Regions from separate parts of the Alteromonas sp. 5NW40-0090 genome, predicted to be linked through region 3. Evidence: predicted binding sites of a transcription regulator. Region 3 holds the regulator's gene; each other region holds the start of a gene.

Region 1 (6,310 bases), on a different contig from region 3:
TTAGCCCTTAGTGCGCCATTTGTTTCCACGGCATAGTACGCAGAATGTCAGCAAACACACCAGCTGCCGTTACCGTGCCACCCGCACCATACCCTCTGATCACGTAAGGGATAGGGCTGTAGTAGTCACTATTAATAGCCAGTGCGTTTTCGCCATCTTTTACCTGCGAAAGCGGGTTGCTCGCTGGTACAGCCTGAATGCTTACTTTGCATTTTCCGTCTTCAATACTGCCGATATAACGAAGTACTTTACCTTCTGCCTTAGCCGCTTCAACTTTCTCATTCATCGCAGCATCTAGCTCTGGAAGTTGGCGCATAAATTCGTCAATTGAACAGTCTTCAGCAAAACCTTTTGGCAGCACAGACTCAATATCAATATCAGATAGCTCTAACGCTAAATCAGCTTCACGAGCCATAATAAGCAACTTACGCGCTACGTCCATGCCGCTCAAGTCATCGCGCGGATCAGGCTCTGTAAAACCATTATCTTTAGCCGTTTGTGTCGCTTGCGACAAGCTCATGCCTTCTTCAAGCTTACCGAATACGTAAGACAAGCTGCCCGAAAGAATACCTTCAAAACGGTGAAGCACATCGCCTGCACTGAATAGTTTTTGTAGGTTGTCGATAACAGGAAGGCCTGCACCCACCGTAGTTTCATAAAGATATTGGCGGTTCGTGGTAAGTGCTGTTTTACGTAGCTTACGGTAGTAAGACATAGCGGAGGTATTTGCCTTTTTGTTAGGCGTTACCACGTGAAAACCGCTTTCCATCATATCTACGTATTGCTGTGCAATCGCTTCGTGACTGGTACAGTCAACAATCACCGGGTTTACCAAACTATTGTCGTTTGCGAACTGATGCAGGCGCTCTACACTCAAACCTTCACTTGCAGAATCAAGTGCCGCTTTCCAGTCACCGCTTAAATCAATACCTTGGCTGTTTAACAGCAGTTTTCGGCTGTTCGCAATGCCATATACCCGCAGTTGTACATTACGTTTAAGCAGTGCAGGTTGTTGCTTTTCTATCTGACCTAGCAGTTCAGTCCCCACGTTGCCACACCCTACTAGGAATACGTCGATGGTATGGCGGTCAGAGAAAAAATTCTGGTGAATGACCTTCACCGCTTTCTTAGCACGCTTGCTTTCAATTACCGTTGAAATAGAGCGCTCTGAAGAGCCCTGAGCAATAGCAACGTTGTTTACTCGCGCTTGGGCAAGCGAGTTAAAGAAACGCGCAGCTAACCCTTTAGTTTGACGCATTCCATCGCCAACCAAAGTAACAATGGCCAGGTCATGACGTACTTCAATGGGGTCTAGTAATTGGTTTTGAAGCTCAAGCGCGAAGGCATCTTCAAGTAGCGTTAACGCCCGGCTGGCGTCTTTGCTTTGAATACAGAAACTGATTGAGTATTCTGACGATGACTGCGTAATAAGGCTTATTGAAATATTGGCATTCGACATCACCTCAAACACTCGGCTTGCCATGCCAACCATGCCTTTTAGGCCAGGACCTGCAACGTTAAACATGGTGACGTTATCAAGCTGTGAAATACCTTTCACCGACGTCCACACCTCGCTTTTTTCATTACTGATTAGCGTACCTGGCGCAGCTGGGTTTAGTGTGTTTCTGATCAGACAAGGAATATGGTGTTGTGCAATAGGACCGATAGTTTTCGGATGAAGCACCTTAGCGCCGAAATAAGACAGCTCCATCGCTTCTTGATAGGTAAGCTTATCTAACAGCACTGCCCCTTCAACTTGATTCGGGTCAGCGTTATACACACCGTCTACGTCTGTCCAAATTTCACAGCAGCTTGCGTCAATACAGGCCGCCAAAATAGCCGCTGAATAGTCTGAGCCGTTACGCCCAAGCGTGACTTTTTCGCCTGCTTCGTTAACAGCGACAAAACCAGGCATAACCAAAAACTCACTGCCATCAGTAGGTACATCTGAAAAACGTGCTTTACTTAGCGATACGTCGGCAATACTGTCTAGGTAATCGCCCTCGGCAAGTACATATTTAACTGGGTCGATAACGCGATTTGCGATACCTTTAGCCGATAGCATAGCGCTAAAAAGCGTCACCGATATGTATTCGCCAATACTTAGAATACCAGCAGCAACATTATCTGGCGCAACACCAAGCAGCTTGATGCCTTCAAGATGCTGTTTTAATACTGACAAGTGACTATTAATGAATTCTACCACGCTTGCATGTGCAAACCCGTCGAGTTCTTCGTTTAGGTTGTTGGCAATGCCCGTAACCGTATCGTTCAACTTATCGAATAATGGCTGGAAATCTTCACCCGCGGCTGCTTGTTCACATAGTAGTGAAAGCGCGTTCGTTACCCCCTTTGGGGCAGAGAGTACAACCGCAGCACCGTCGGTTTGGTGGGTCGCCGTGCTAATTTCCATAACGCGCATGTATCGCGGTGCATCGGCTAGAGAAGAACCCCCAAACTTTAAGACTTTCATATGCTGCTCCTTAAGGTTACGCATGCTAAAACGTGTGTAAAAAAAAGCCCGCTCTGTGTTAGGCGGGCTTTCGTTGTCTTTTGCTTACTTGCACTAGTCAGCGACCGCCCTTTTTAAGGTGGTAATCAACATAATGGTGGTGCGAGTAAGTAGAATCTTTTTCATACAAGCAATTTGCCGTATAGACGTCTATATGTCAACCGCAGTTTTCACTACACTGTATTGCAAAAAGTGCAACACTCTTTAATTAATATTTCTTTTTAAGGTACAAATACGAGTTTAAGCCGTTTCTTTGCTGGCTTACTTGTACTCAAGTAGCTTTGAACAACGACTTATTTCTAAGATCATTCAACCCTAACTCAATCAAGACCTTTCTTTAAGCCAAACTCGCCTTCAAAAATGGGGCTGTTGCACTTTGTTGGACCTTAGCAACCTCCTCTGGTCTGCCTTCAGCAACTATTTCTCCTCCCTCATTACCAGCGCCTGGCCCCATATCAATAATGTGGTCGCAAGCCCCAGCCACCTGCATATTGTGCTCAACCATCACCACCGTATTCCCCGCTTCAACTAACGTACTTAAATGCTGCATAAGTAATGCAGTGTCTGAAAGATGTAACCCTGTAGTAGGTTCATCAAGCACGTAAAGGGTATTAGCATTTTGAGCACGTTTAAGTTCTGACGCTAGTTTAATGCGCTGCGCCTCGCCGCCTGATAATTCAGTAGCACTTTGCCCAAGGGTTAAATAGCCAAGCCCTACATTCATAAGCGTTTGAAGCCCACGCGTAATGACTTGATTACTATTAAATACAGATAACGCTTCTTCAACCGTAAGCGATAGTACATCAGCGATAGAATGTTCGTTGTACCCAACTTCCAGTACGTTTTCGTTAAAACGCTGACCATTACAAACGGTACAGGGGGAATAAACACTCGGCATAAACAATAGTTCTACCGATACCACACCCAAGCCTTCACAATGTGAGCACCTACCTTTTACAATGTTAAACGAGAAATGGCCCGCATCGTAACCACGGGATTTTGCTTCTTCGGTTGAAGCAAATAAACTTCTGATTTGGTCAAATATGCCGGTATAGGTTGCCAAAGTTGAACGGGGTGTCCTGCCGATGGGAGACTGATCTACCACAACTATACGACTTAACTCTTCAAGTCCGCTTTCAATACGGCCTTGTCGCGGTTCATTTTTATGTGAGAAGGTGTCGTTAGCAAGAAGCGAATTGGCGTCAGTAAGCAGTTCTTCCGTTTCTCTCGTTTCTCTCGTTTCATTCGCTCGCATCCCTTCTTTCTCAGCAGAGTTTAAACCATCTTTGACTAACTCAACTAATGCTTGGCTAATTAAACTCGACTTTCCAGAGCCGGAAACGCCTGTGACACAGGTCATCACACCCAGTGGAATATCAATATCAACATAGCTGACATTATTTCTGGACACGTCTTTTAAACGCAATACCCCTGATGATTTTCGCTTGATACGCTGGCTTAGGGCTTTATTGTTAAAAACATAGTCTGCCGTTGGGGAGTTTTTTATGCTTGCTAGTTTGTTAACCGGCCCACTATAAACAAGCTCACCTCCGTTCATTCCCGCTCTCGGCCCTACATCTACAACCCAGTTAGCGCCTTTAATGACGTAAGGGTTGTGCTCGACAACGAGTAGTGAATTTCCCGTTTCGGTAATATTGTGAAGCGCGCGAATAAGCCCTTCTACGTCGCGAGGGTGAAGACCTGATGAAGGTTCATCCATAACAAAGACAACGCCAAATAAGTTCGATTTAAGCTGGGTCGCCAGACGCAATCGCTGTAGTTCGCCTACTGAGATACTTGTTGTACTTCTATCTAACGAAATGTAATGAAGCCCAAGCGCTATTATAGGCTTCACTCTTTCAATAATGTCGCCCGTAATAGTACGTATCACCTGACCACGCTCTGAAGTATCGCCGTTCACTGACTTTCTTAACGCCTGAAGCTTTTCGTGAACTTGCTGTAGTGGCAGCCTTGAAAACTCAATAATATCTAAGCCATCAACTTTCACTGTCAGCGCATTCTGCTTAAGCTTTTTTCCACGGCAAACCGGACATGCTTCAACAGATATAAAGGGAGCAACCCGCTGCTTCATCTTCTCTTTTTGAGACGATTTGAAGGTATCGAGCACATGACGTCGCGCGCTGATAAACTTGCCATTGTAGCTGGCAGGTTCGCCCTCTTGTTGTGCTTTACGGGTTTGCGCTAGGTTATAGTTTCGATATACGGGTACCTGAGGCATTTCGTCGGTGTATAAGATCCAGTCACGCGTTTTTTGAGGCAGTTCACGCCATGGAATATCAACATCGATATCTAGCGACAACAATACCCTTACTAGGTTTTTGCCCTGCCACGCACCAGGCCAAGCTGCCACGGCGCCCTCACGTATGGTGAGGCTGTCGTCAGGTACAAGGCGATGAGCTTGTGTGTCAAAAACTTTTCCAATACCGTCACAGTGTTCACATGCACCTTCAGGTGTATTAGGAGAAAACCCGTCTGCGTAGACAATGCTCTGCTCTTTGGGATAATCCCCGGCCCGGGAATAAAGCATTCGCAGACTATTAGATAGCGTGGTGATGCTGCCAACGGAAGAACGAACTGAAGGTGCGCCACGGCGCTGGTGTAGGCCCACAGCAGGCGGTAAGCCGTCAATCGCGTCTACGTCAGGTTTCTCCACCTGGTCAATTAACCGTCTGGCATAAGGTGATATTGAATCTAAATAGCGGTGCTGAGCTTCTGCGTAAAGCGTACCGAAAGCCAAAGAAGATTTTCCTGAGCCAGATACACCGGTAAACACCACCACTTCATTTCGCGGTATATCGATACTGATATTTTTTAAGTTGTGTACACGGGCGCCGCGTACGTGAATTTTTCCCTCATCATTGTGCACTTCATCACCTGCTAATCACGTTTATTACAGATTGGTTAGGCACAGGTTCTTCATTTCGATCACTATTTTTGCGGATGCACTTTAGCTATCTGAAACTATATGTTGAGCCAAGAAATCAACAAGTAGCCTAATTTTAGGCGCAACATTGCGGTTTGAAGGAAAGACAGCCCAGATAGCCTCTTGTTTATCTTTATACTCAGGAAAAATCTCTATTAGCTGACCGGACGCCAACGCTTTACGCACGTAAAATCCGGGGAGTTGTGCAATACCCAAGCCAGCAACCGCGGCGCTGCATAGGGCATTCCCGCTGTTATACCGTACTCTCCCCTGTACAGGAATTGTTTGAATTTTATTATCGATAAGTAAACGCCAATGTGGTTGTGACCCCACCAGCAGCGAGTGCTCTTTTAACGCTTCAATACTTTTGGGCTGACCTTGCTCTTTAAAATAATCCCTACTTCCACATACAAACAAATGACGTGTAGCCAACTTTTTAGCAACCAGTGTCGAGTCTTCTAATTTGCCAATACGAATAGCGAGATCGAGACCAAGCTCCACAATATCGAGCTTTTCGTTTGAGAACGTGCATTGCACACTAATGCCAGCGTACTTTTGCATAAAGGTATTGAGCAAAGGCGCGATGAATGCTTCGCCAAACGCCACCGGCGCAGTGAGTTTTATCAAGCCTTGCGGCGATGCTTGGAGTGCGCTGACAGATAGCTGTGCATCTTCAAGAGCTTTTAAGGCAGGCAATGCCTGCTGAAAATACTGCGTACCCGCTTCAGTAAGCGATACGCTTCGCGTTGTGCGTTGCAATAATTTAACGCCAAGATGCTTCTCTAGTGACGAGACTTTTCGGCTTATTTGCGCTACTGATGTATCGAGCTTATTTGCAGCACCGGTAAAATTTC
Region 2 (6,310 bases), on a different contig from region 3:
GCATGATAATTTTGTTCTATTTTTACTGCGGTATGCGCTTTTGATGTAGTCGCCCCGCCAATAAGAAGCGGAATATCGAAACCCTGACGCTCCATTTCTTTGGCAACGTGGACCATTTCATCAAGTGATGGTGTAATTAGACCCGACAAACCAATCATGTCGACGTTTTCATCTTTGGCGGTTTGTAAGATTGTTGCCGCTGGCACCATTACGCCAAGATCAATCACTTCAAAGTTATTACACTGAAGCACCACGCCCACAATATTCTTACCAATATCGTGAACATCGCCTTTTACCGTAGCGAGAAGAATTTTGCCGTTGCTCTTTGCATCGTCTGATTTTTCTTCTTCAATAAAGGGCTGTAAGTGAGCTACCGCTTTTTTCATTACGCGGGCCGACTTTACCACCTGCGGAAGGAACATCTTACCTTCACCGAATAAATCCCCTACCACGTTCATGCCGTCCATTAGCGGCCCTTCGATAACGTGTAACGGACGCTCAGCTTGTTGACGCGCTTCTTCGGTATCTTCAATGATGTAATCGGTAATGCCTTTAACAAGCGCATGCTCTAAGCGCTTATTCACTTCTTGCTCGCGCCAGGATAAATCTTCCTTCGCGGCCGCTTTACCGTCGCCTTGATAGTTCGGTGCAATATTGAGTAAGCGTTCAGTAGCATCACTTCTGCGGTTTAAAATCACGTCTTCAACCGCATCGCGCAATTCAGCGGGTATTTCGTCGTATACTTCTAGCTGACCTGCATTCACAATAGCCATATCCATACCGGCTCGAATAGCGTGATATAGGAATACCGAGTGCATAGCTTCGCGAACCGGATTGTTCCCTCTGAACGAGAACGAAATATTAGAAAGGCCGCCGGAAATATGTGAGTACGGACAGGTTTTACGTATCTCGCGGGTCGCTTCAATAAAATCAACCGCGTAGTTATCGTGTTCCTCAATACCTGTCGCTACAGCAAAAATATTAGGGTCAAAAATAATATCTTCAGGTGGAAAGCCGATTTCTTCGGTCAGCAGCTTGTAACTACGCTGACAAATCTCAACTTTGCGGGCTTGTGTATCGGCCTGGCCGGTCTCGTCAAACGCCATAACTACGGTTGCAGCACCATAGCGCTTTATTAGCTTGGCTTGGTTTAAGAAGATCTCTTCCCCTTCTTTTAAGCTAATAGAGTTAACAATCGCTTTGCCCTGCACACACTTAAGCCCTGCTTCGATAATCTCCCATTTAGACGAGTCGATCATAATGGGAACTCGGCTAATATCTGGCTCAGAGGCAATCAGGTTTAAAAAGGTGATCATGGCCTGCTTTGAATCAAGCATGGCCTCATCCATATTGATATCAATGATTTGAGCACCGTTTTCTACCTGCTGTCTTGCGACATCAAGTGCGGTTTCATAATCACCTTCAAGAATAAGACGTTTAAAGCGAGCAGAGCCTGTAACGTTGGTGCGCTCACCGATATTAATAAATGTAGAAAATTCTGCGCTCATAATGCCCTCCTAGTGTACAAACGGCTCTAGGCCTGACAAACGCATTTTAGGTTCAAATTTGGGTAGCTTGCGTGGCGCGATACCTTTAACCGCGTTAGCAATATCGCGAATATGCTCTGGGGTACTGCCACAACAGCCCCCTACAATGTTCACTAGCCCTGACTGCGCCCATTCTTTGATGTGTTCGGCCATCTCTGGCCCTTCCATATCGTATTCACCAAATTCGTTTGGTAAGCCAGCATTAGGGTGTGCGGATATGAAGCACTCACTAACAGTAGCCACTTCATCTACGTATTGGCGCAATAGATCCGGGCCCAGTGCGCAGTTTAAGCCGAAGGAAAATGGGCTAATATGTCGCATCGAGTAATAAAACGCTTCCGCGGTTTGACCAGACAGCGTACGCCCAGATGCATCGGTAATAGTGCCTGATACCATCACTGGTAAAAATCTACCGAGTTTTTCAAATACCGACTCTACGGCAAACGCTGCCGCTTTGGCGTTTAGCGTATCGAAAATAGTTTCGAGCATGATTAAGTCAACGCCGCCCTCAATGAGAGCTTCGGTAGACTCGCTATACGCTTCTACTAATTCGTCAAACGTGACATTGCGCTTGCCTGGGTCATTGACGTCAGGTGAAATTGAAGCAGTGCGGTTTGTTGGGCCTAATACACCGGCAACAAAACGGGGTTTCTCAGGTGTTTTTGCAGTAAATTCGTCTGCTGCTTTACGCGCTAATTTAGCCGCTGCTAAATTGATATCACGTGATTGGGCCTGCATATCATAATCGGCCATAGCGATAGTCGTAGCATTAAACGTATTCGTTTCAATAATGTCCGCACCAGCTTCAAAATAATCGCAATGAATTTGGTAAATAATATCTGGCTGGGTCAGGACCAGCAGATCGTTGTTGCCCTTTACGTCGCAGTGCCAGTCGGCAAACTGCGTCCCGCGGTAGTCTTCTTCTTCTAACTTATGGCGCTGGATCATGGTGCCCATCGCACCGTCTAAAATAAGAATGCGTTTATTAGCGGCTTCTGTAAGCGTTGCCTGCGCGTTTGAATGTGATCTTTGGCTCACGTGCTACCTCTTTGGCTGTGACTTTTCAGCAAGCTGACTTAAATCGTAAGGCGTGGTCTGATAGACATAATAATTCAGCCAGTTCGTAAACAATAGGCTGCCGTGCGAGCGCCACTGTACTATAGGAGACTTGGCTGGATCATCCCCTTCAAAATAGTTTTTCGGCATTGCCGGCGTTTGTCCCGCCGCAATATCCCGTAAATATTCGTCTTTAAGCGTATCTGGATCGTATTCTGGATGGCCCGTTACAAACACCATTCGCTTGTCTTCTGACGCCACGATATACGCACCCACATCGTCGGACTCTGCCACAACACTCAACCCATCAACACTGTTATATAACGAGGTATTGATGTGCCCATATCGAGAGTGTGGGGCGTAAAACGTGGGGTCAAAACCTCTCAATAGTTCATTGTGAGGATCGTTCACTTTATGCTTGAAAACACCGGAAAATTTTTCGTCTCTGATCTCTCGGGTTATACCATAGAAGTGATACATAGCCGCATGTGCAGCCCAACATAAATACAGAGTAGAGTTAACGTGTCGCTGCGCCCACTCCAGTATGGTGGTCATAGTGTCCCAGTACTTCACCTCTTCATAATCGATAAGCGCGAGAGGCGCACCGGTTACTATAAGCCCATCGTATTTTTTGTTCGCGACTGCTGAAAAGTCGTGATAGAAGGCATCCATGTGTGACTGTGGAGTATTTTTGGGTGCTTGATTATCAATTCTAATTAAATCCACGTTTATTTGCAGCGGCGTGTTCGATAACAGGCGGAGTAACTGTACCTCTGTTTCTATCTTATTCGGCATCAAATTAAGAATGCCGACTTCAAGAGGACGAATATCCTGATTGGCAGCCCTGTCCATGTCCATGGTAAAAATGTTTTCACCTAGTAGTACATTCTGCGCGGGTAACTGCTCAGGAATACGAATTGGCATAGAGGACTCCAGTGATAATTTACAATATCTGTATTGTGTCTATAACTGGCGATATGTCAACATCTTTACGTCTAGACGTCTAAACGTTTTTTTATCTGGTAGGAAAAATGTTAGCTGTTTTGCTTATGCACCATCACTAACATTTCAGCTTCAGCGCGAGGAATGTCACAGGCTTCAATAATTTCGTCAATACTGGCGCCTTGCTTAACTAAGTCTGCAGCACGTTGATATAAACGTAGTGAGGGGTCTTGCAGTTTAAGTTCACGAAGCTGATTTTCTATATCAATTTGCTTTTCGTCTAGCTCTTGAAGGTGGCGAGTAATGACCAATGTGCGTGCTTGCGCCTCTGTTTGTTGGTTATTTGCGTTTTTAGCGAGCGCTTCAGCACGGGCAATAGCCTCTGCGTTAGCTTGCTCACTTTCGCTTAGTGCTATGCGTAGCGTCTTAACATGCGAGTACAGAATACTTACAGTAACAGCAAGTACAATGATAAAACCGCTCAAGATAAGTTCAATGAAGGTAGGTGCAGCAAGCTGCCAATCCATGGACGTAACCCTTGGGAAAGTGTAAGCGGTATAGACAATCCATACCGCCTATTCATTATCTATATGTTGCTAAGCTCATCCCACTCTTCGTCGCTTAGCAATTTATTGAGATCGACTAGGATGAGCAGTTCACCATCGCGGTTGCTAACGCCTTGGATAAACTTGGCACTTTCTTCAGTACCAACGTTAGGTGCACTGTCAATTTCTGAAGATTTCAGATACACCACTTCGGCTACACTATCCACCAAGATACCGACAACCTGTTCGTCGGACTCAATGATCACTATACGTGTATTGTCCGTGATTTCCGTCGGAGGTAGCCCAAAACGCGCGCGGGTATCGATGACGGTTACCACGTTGCCACGCAAATTTATAATACCAAGCACATAGTCTGGTGCACCGGGTACAGGGGCTATTTCGGTATAACGCAAGACTTCTTGTACTTGCATTACGTTAATACCGTAAGTTTCTTCACCTAAGCGATACGTCACCCATTGAAGGACTTCGTCGTTGCTGTCGGTAGCATTATTATTCATTCTTTCGTCGCTCATGAACCTGGCTCCCAATACTATGGCGTCTGGTCGTTACTGCCTAAGCCTTTGTTAAGCATAGATATTAATTCTTCAACGTCAATTAACGCGCACATTTTTTCTTTAACCATCCCTGCTAACCAGGGACGCTTACCTGTGGACTCGCGCCATTTAACATCATCGGTAGTCAAATTGACTGTGTTTACAAGCTTTTCGCTTGCTAATCCCCACGCGCTCTCTCCTAACATTATAAGATATCGGTAGTTAAGTGATTGTGCGAGGTTTTCGTCATATTTTTCCGGCATTACCCATTTTGCAGAGTCAACAACACTTAGTTTAGACTCTCTGTGCAACATTACACCCATAAACCAGTCAGGTTTTCCAAATAAGGGGCCTATTTTTTCAATTTGGTGAATACCACCTAGCGATGTTAATGGCACCGCAAGGGTTAATCCCGCCACCTCAAAGAATAGCGCCTGAAAGCGAAAGCCGAGAGTATCCTTTAGTGGAACTTTTGTTTTTGGAGTTCGGCCTAATACCTCGTCTTGTCTTTGCTCTATTGAAGTTTCGGCATCAAGATGTTGCTGTTCATCCTCAATCGTCTCTACTTTTTGCGTCTCAATTAACGATGTAACCTTTTCAGCTATCGCCTCTTGTTCATTCGATAGTGGCTCACTTTCATTTGCCGTTGAAGCGAGCGCTGTTTCAGCCATCTGCTGAGAAGCCTGTTCGAGCAATTTTGCCGTGCGCGCAGTCACATCTTCCGGTGCTTCTGGCTCTTTGAGAAGGCTGTCTAAGTATGCCTCCATCACTTCTTCACGGGCAAATGGCGATTGCTTGCTCATGGTTTTGTTATTTCTCCAATACGGCTAACAGTTTATCGTAGGCATTTACACCTCTCGTCTTCGGGTACGCTGCAGAGATAGGTAGTTGAACCAAACTCGCATCTCTGAAATGCGTATCAACGGGAATGACGCCTTCCCAGACTCGCTCGCCGTAATCGCTCATTAATCGTTTTCTTGACGCTAACGCGGCGTTTGTACGCTTATCAAACATAGTTGGAATAATCAGGGTGTCAAAGGACTTGTTTAACGAACGTCCCATGATTTCCATAGTACGGATCATCCTATCCAAACCTTTAAGTGCTAAATACTCTGTCTGAGTCGGCACAATCACCTTATCGCATGCCGCTAGTGCATTTACCATCAGCACCCCTAAAACCGGAGGACAGTCGATAATAGCAACGTCGAATTCACCGGATATTTTAGCGAGTGCTTTTTTCAACACTAAGCCCATACCCTGTTCGCTTCCCATGGTTCTGTCTAGCGTCGCTAGAGCCATAGTCGCTGGTAGCACATACAAATTATCAAGCTTTGTAGGACAAAGGCAATCCATTACGTTATCGGCAGAAATCTCATTAGACTTAATAAAAATGTCGTAAACTGAATGACTTGTCGCTTCTGCATCAATACCAAAGTAATAGCTGAGCGATGCGTGTGGATCAGTATCAATCATAAGCACTCGCTTGCCCTTTTGAGCCAGCAAGCCACCAAGGCTTACAGTTGTAGTGGTCTTACCTACCCCGCCTTTTTGATTTGCTACCGTCCACACTTTCATAATTGCTGTTCCATTACTATTCAAACTGCTATCGCATTTCGGTTTGAACGCAACTGCTCATATCATCGATATTAATATTCTTACTCGATAT
Region 3 (6,310 bases):
TTGCTCGGTTCCGGTACCCGCCGTAACTAATTCATTGTGATGGCACGCTTCGCAGTTTGATGGCATTGAGCGCATGCCGCCGCAGTGATGACACTGAAGTCGGTTCTGTGCTTTATGCACAGTGTAAGGACGATCACAACGCTTACACATGACGGTTTCACCGCAGTGGTGGCAGAGCAGCGCTGGCGCATAGCCTCTGCGATTCACAAACACCAATACCTGGTTTCCCGCGCTGATATGCTGGCGCATTATCGTTAGCAAGCCTTGCGAAATACCGTAGTAAATGGGCTGGTCACGCGCGTCTAACACATGCTGATGCGTGCTTTTCGCCCCTCCTGCTCGCTTGGTAAGCTGCAAATGGGCATAACGACCGCTTAGCGCATTGTTAAGTGTTTCAAGCGCAGGCGTGGCACTGCCTAGTAAAAGCGGAATATTATGCTGCTTGGCACGCATAGCTGCCAGGTCACGAGCATGATAGCGAAGCCCATCTTGCTGCTTAAAAGACTCGTCGTGCTCTTCATCCACAATCAGCATACCGGGATTGTGCAGCGGGGTGAAAATAGCCGAGCGGGTACCAATGATAATACCGAGTTCACCGGCTTTTGCTCGCTGCCACACCTGTAGCCGTTCCTTATCAGAAAGCTGAGAGTGTAAAACGCCCACTGCAATACCAAAGCGCTTTTCAAAGCGTGACACGGTTTGCGGCGTAAGCCCGATTTCTGGTACCAAGATAAGCACTTGCTTCCCTTCACGCAGTAAGGGTTCGATGGCTTGAAGATACACTTCCGTTTTACCGCTACCGGTAACCCCTTCAAGTAAACTTACTGCAAAGTTGCCTTGCTGACGGTTAAGCGCGGCAATAGCAACCGACTGTTCTGTGTCTGGAACCGGCTTTTCAGACACCGATAACGAGGCAAGCCAACTGCCTGACTTAAATTCAGGCGCGACTTCTTCAATGCTTGCCAATGACTTTTCGACAAGCGCTTTGACCGCAGGTGCGCCATACTGCTTGCGCGCTTGGGACGCTAATAAGGCACCACCGGCCATTGCAGTAAAACAGGCTTGTTGTTTAGGCGCCCGCGATAACGTGTCTGCATCCCTTTGCCTACCTTCTTCGGTAAGCATTAGCATGTCTTGAGGTGTTGGCGCTGCTGACTCGCCTTTGCGCAATAAAACAGGCAGCATGGCGTGCAACACTTCACCCGGCGCATGATGATAGTACTGCCACAGCCATTGGGCCATTTTCAGCAGCACCTCATCTATAATGGGGCTATCGTCCAGTACCGACTCAATGGCTTTTAGCTTGTTGGAGTTTTCAATGTCGCTTTCAGGTTTGTGTAGGGTTTCAACAACTACGCCCACAAGTTTGCGCGGACCAAAAGGTACAACTACCCTCACACCTGCACTGAGCGCGCTATTGTGGGTATATGTGAAAAGTTGGCGCAGTGGCACTGGCACGGCAACTTGGATAAAGGCCATTGCGAACGTTTTACCTTATTTGACGACTGTTATAGCGCGTAATGCGCTTACTAAGTTTCTTATGTTGAAACTAATTATACTGAAGCTACTTGCAGACCTATACGTTACAGTAGTTTGCGCTGCTAACAGCTAGCAACACATTTTGCTATTAGCGCATGATTTTGCTACTAGCGCATATGGCCTAGCCTTGAAAGACAAATATTTAAACATACTTTACTGTTAAGCATAAAAAGAATGTTTTTAGTTTGGCCTTTTTCTACGGCTTCCTTGTCTAGCTCTCTTGTTTAGCATTTGGCCAAAAACCGCTTGATCAAGGCCCTGCCATCCTTTATTATGCGCCGCTCTTTTGCGATAGGCTGTTCTTTGAACGACTTATCATTTGAATTAAGTAACGTATGGTGTGCGACTTCGGGTTGTATAGCGATACGGCCTTATTATGTGAGGTAACCCAATGAAACAAGATATCCACCCAAAATACGAAGAAATCACAGCAACTTGCTCATGTGGTAACGTAATGAACATTCGTTCTACGCTTGGTAAAGACATCAACCTAGACGTATGTTCTTCATGTCACCCATTCTACACTGGTAAGCAACGTAACGTTGACACTGGTGGTCGTGTTGATCGCTTCAAGAAGCGTTTCGGTGCATTGGGCAAAAAGTAAGCCTGATATCGAGTTCGAAAAAAGCGCCTTTATGGCGCTTTTTTATTGCCTAAAATTCACGCTTCACACAAACAAGGTGCACCAAACAGCGCTTTACCGCCGTTATCCTACGTCAGGGCAGTTACCTAGCCAATGTAAAAAGCCCTGCAACTCGCCTTCTGAAAACGTTTTTAGCTTAATTTACAACATTCAGCGTAACCTGAACTCAGTGAAGGTTTTTTACATTAGATAAATGCCTATCCCAATTGCCGCCACTCACTTTTTTACATTGTTCTTCGCTGTCAAAATAAATACCAACGGGTGCTGACTTAATTGACGCCAAAGCAATATTCACTTGGCTTATGAAGTCTATATCCCAACCATTAGTTAACGCCCGCTGCTTCTCCTGCTCAGTATTAAACACGGCAATCACTTGCGGCGTTCTCCAATGCCCTAAGTGAGTTAACCAAACAAATCCATTATTGGCAGATTTTACGCTTTCGCATACACCGGTTAGCACGGTTATTAGTTTTCTTTCTGTCATATCCTCGCCTTAAGTGCGAATTTTAAGTGGGCTTTCACAGGATTTTATCAGAAATATTGGATGGAGAATTAACGAGGTATCTCCCTGCGTTCTATTTTCCTGATTTGGGTTTCTGTCCTATGCATTTATGAGAACGTAGAGCCTTTCGATAGCTTTGTTTTCATCCTCCACACAATAGACCTAAGGAATGTTATAACAAGTCAAAATAAATAATATGAATGGCAATTATAGCCCCATTTTACTGGTCTAATTAGTATGCCTACCCTACATTGGTATATGAGAATTCTGATCAGATATGTACACAGTGATTGGCTGTGTTAGAGTTGCGATCGGCACTTTGATAGTGAGCATTAATTCTGTGAATAATGCATTACTTTCAAGACTTGTGGCGCTTTTGGGTACATGAACCTGAGGCTTGTATCCATTAAGGTATGTGAACAAAATCAGTAAAGGTTAACGCCTAATCTGCTTTTTCCACATGCCACCTAAAGGCCTATTGATGATTGCTGTAAAACAAAGATCAACAAGCCCTAGTGCTAACAACTATTTATAATCACTTTTGTCATTACTTGGTTGTAACGCGCTTACGTTTATCTACCTATAACTATAACGACAATAAAATAGCTACAGAGCGTGAACGAAAACACCGATGAACCCTACATCTAAGGATACCTTTTTACATGTCAGATTTTAGACAACGCGCACTCGACTATCACGCCAAACCCACACCTGGAAAAATCCGCGTAGAGCTATCTAAACCTGCCGATAGCGTGGACGACCTTGCTCTCGCCTATAGCCCAGGCGTTGCCGAGCCGGTCAGAGAAATAGCCGAAGATGCAGATAACGCCTATAAATACACGGGTAAAGGAAACCTGGTTGCCGTTATCAGTAACGGAACCGCGATTTTAGGATTGGGTAACCTAGGCCCACTGGCATCGAAACCTGTTATGGAAGGTAAAGCCCTTCTGTTTAAACGCTTTGCTGGACTGGATGCCATTGACATTGAAGTGAAGCATCGTACGACCGAAGAGTTCATTAATACGGTAGCGAATATCGCCGATACATTTGGCGGCATTAACCTAGAAGACATTAAAGCGCCTGAATGCTTTGAGATTGAACAAGAGCTAATTAAGCGCTGTAAAATTCCAGTATTTCATGATGATCAGCACGGTACCGCTATTGTAACCGCAGCAGGTATGCTTAACGCGTTGGAGATTCAGGGCAAAAGCATAGAGAGCGCTAAAATTGTGTGTATGGGGGCCGGTGCAGCAGCGGTCGCTTGTATGGAACTGCTTATTAAGTGTGGTGCCCAGCGCGAACGTATTTATATGCTAGACAGAAAAGGCGTTATCCATACTCGTCGCGAAGACTTAACTGAGCACAAAAAGCTATTTGCTAACAATACTGACAAGCGTACGCTTGAAGATGTAATGGAAGGTGCGGATATCTTTGTTGGTGTGTCTGGGCCGGATGTTTTACCACCAGAAACACTGGCCTTGATGGCTGAAAACCCAATTGTATTTGCATGTTCTAACCCAGACCCTGAGATAAAGCCTGAACTTGCTCACGAAGTACGTAAAGATCTTATTATGGCCACTGGACGTTCGGACTACCCTAACCAAGTAAACAACGTACTGTGCTTCCCGTTTATTTTCCGTGGCGCGCTAGATGTTCGTGCAACGGCCATCAACGATGAAATGAAAGTAGCAGCAGTAGAAGCCCTTCGTGCTATTACGAAAGAGCCTGTACCAGAGGAAGTATTAGCTGCGAGTAAAAGTGATAGCCTGACATTTGGTAAAGAGTACATTATTCCTAAACCTATGGATCCGCGTTTATGCGAGCGTATTGCTACCGCCGTGTCTAAGGCTGCTATTGAATCTGGTGTTGCACGCGTACCTGAAAGCCCAGAAGAATAAAATTCTGGCGCATAAGGCAAAAAAATGGTGGGGCTAGTGCTCAACCTTTATTTGCTACAAAGTGCGCTTAGAGAATACAAGTACATAAAAAACGGCGCCGTGTTGTAGGTTATCAACTAGCAATAACTTACAACAAAGCGCCGTTTCTCTTTAATACTAAATATCAGTCGTCTTCCGACACATCGTTTTCGAAGCTAGGGTCAATACCCATTTCTTCCATAATACGTCTTGCTTCAGCCGGCACGCGATTAGGATTGTCTTTACGCAAGTCATCATCGTTAGGCAAAGGTTGCCCGGTAAATGCGTGTAAAAACGCCTCGCAAAGCAATTCCGAATTAGTGGCGTGACGCAAATTATTGATTTGGCGGCGGGTACGCTCATCAGTAAGTGCTTTAAGCACATTAATAGGTATAGAGACAGTGACTTTCTTTACCTGCTCGCTCTTTTTCCCGTGCTCTGCGTAGGGGTGAATATATTTACCGTTCCATTCTGCCATTGTACTAACTCGGTCTACTCTTTTTTATATTATGAAGAGAAATTCTAAACAAGTTCACGAAAAGGTCAATTGAGCAGTGTAAACCTCTTGACGTCTAGACATATATTCTTTAATTTAGACGTCTAAACGTCTATAAGAATACATTTTTGAGAGTAAAAGCCATGGTTTCTTACGCACAAGGTATCGATGCATTAAACCAGTCCCTGTCGGAACTGCGTGATATTGATGTATCTTTTGAATTTTTTCCGCCTAAAACGGAAGCCATGGAACAGACCTTATGGAAGTCTGTTGAACGCCTAGCGCCACTAAAGCCAAGCTACATGTCGGTAACCTACGGCGCGAATAGCGGTGAACGTGACAGAACCCACGACGTAGTTAAGCGCATTCAGCAGCAAACCGGTGTAGCAGCTGTTCCTCACTTGACCTGTGTTGATGCTAGCCGAGATGAACTTAAACAAATTGCTAAAGACTACTGGGATTCAGGCATTCGCCGTATTGTTGCGCTTCGTGGCGATTTACCGCCAGGGGTAGAGAAAACAGAGATGTACGCCTCTGATCTTGTTGCCTTGCTAAAAGACGTTGCCGATTTTGATATTTCTGTTGCCGCCTATCCAGAGAAGCATCCAGAAGCGCCAAATGCACAGTTTGATTTGCTAAACCTAAAGCGAAAGGCAGAAGCAGGCGCTACAGAAGCGATTACCCAATTCTTCTTCGATACCAGTGTTTACCTTCGATTTAGAGACCGTGCAGCTGCAGCTGGTGTCGACTTAGATATAGTTCCGGGTATTTTGCCGGTAACTAACTATCAAACATTAGTGAAATTTGCAGGGTTTACAAACGTGCATGTGCCGGGATGGTTGCACAAAATGTTCGACGGCCTTGATGCCGACGACCAAGCCACCCGTAACCTGATAGGCGCTAACATTGCCATGGACCAAGTAAAGGTATTGGCTAAAGAAGGGGTGAAACACTTCCATTTCTATACCTTAAACCGTAGTGAATTAAGCTACGCCATCTGCCACATGCTGGGCGTGCGTTCAGGCGCTTAATAAATAACAATTATCACAAGGGTGATGTCATTTTTGCATGATTCACTTCACAAAAGGCGCAATCAATGCGCCTTTGCTGTTTTAAACCTGCATTAAACTTTGCCACCAAGGCCGCCCGCAGTTACCATCTGATATACATGTATTGAACTATCGATGCCTTATATCAGTCCGCATTGATAAGGC

What was found. Region 3 encodes MetJ, which represses methionine synthesis genes. Its sites were predicted from a motif close to TAGACGTCTAGACGTCTA; they were not measured.
Region 1: the regulator MetJ is predicted to act here: its motif matches at 2,648-2,665, upstream of thrA (bifunctional aspartate kinase/homoserine dehydrogenase I).
Region 2: the regulator MetJ is predicted to act here: its motif matches at 3,592-3,609, upstream of metA (homoserine O-succinyltransferase MetA).

The regions. Positions count from the first base shown of each region.
Region 1 covers NZ_BAAJLT010000012.1:151,866-158,175, forward strand. Annotated here, with positions in the region: gene thrA (bifunctional aspartate kinase/homoserine dehydrogenase I) at 8-2,473, opposite strand; gene AC27KT_RS15640 (excinuclease ABC subunit UvrA) at 2,850-5,399, opposite strand; gene AC27KT_RS15645 (LysR substrate-binding domain-containing protein) at 5,481-6,310, opposite strand, start outside.
Region 2 covers NZ_BAAJLT010000001.1:375,068-381,377, forward strand. Annotated here, with positions in the region: gene metH (methionine synthase) at 1-1,508, opposite strand, end outside; gene AC27KT_RS01640 (homocysteine S-methyltransferase family protein) at 1,518-2,585, opposite strand; gene metA (homoserine O-succinyltransferase MetA) at 2,589-3,527, opposite strand; gene AC27KT_RS01650 (DUF2802 domain-containing protein) at 3,638-4,072, opposite strand; gene AC27KT_RS01655 (chemotaxis protein CheW) at 4,132-4,623, opposite strand; gene AC27KT_RS01660 (chemotaxis protein CheW) at 4,641-5,447, opposite strand; gene AC27KT_RS01665 (ParA family protein) at 5,455-6,219, opposite strand; gene AC27KT_RS01670 (protein-glutamate methylesterase/protein-glutamine glutaminase) at 6,248-6,310, opposite strand, start outside.
Region 3 covers NZ_BAAJLT010000014.1:136,810-143,119, forward strand. Annotated here, with positions in the region: gene priA (primosomal protein N') at 1-1,479, opposite strand, end outside; gene rpmE (50S ribosomal protein L31) at 1,931-2,143, shown strand; gene AC27KT_RS17285 (hypothetical protein) at 2,349-2,666, opposite strand; gene AC27KT_RS17290 (malic enzyme-like NAD(P)-binding protein) at 3,347-4,582, shown strand; gene metJ (met regulon transcriptional regulator MetJ) at 4,746-5,078, opposite strand; gene metF (methylenetetrahydrofolate reductase) at 5,240-6,127, shown strand.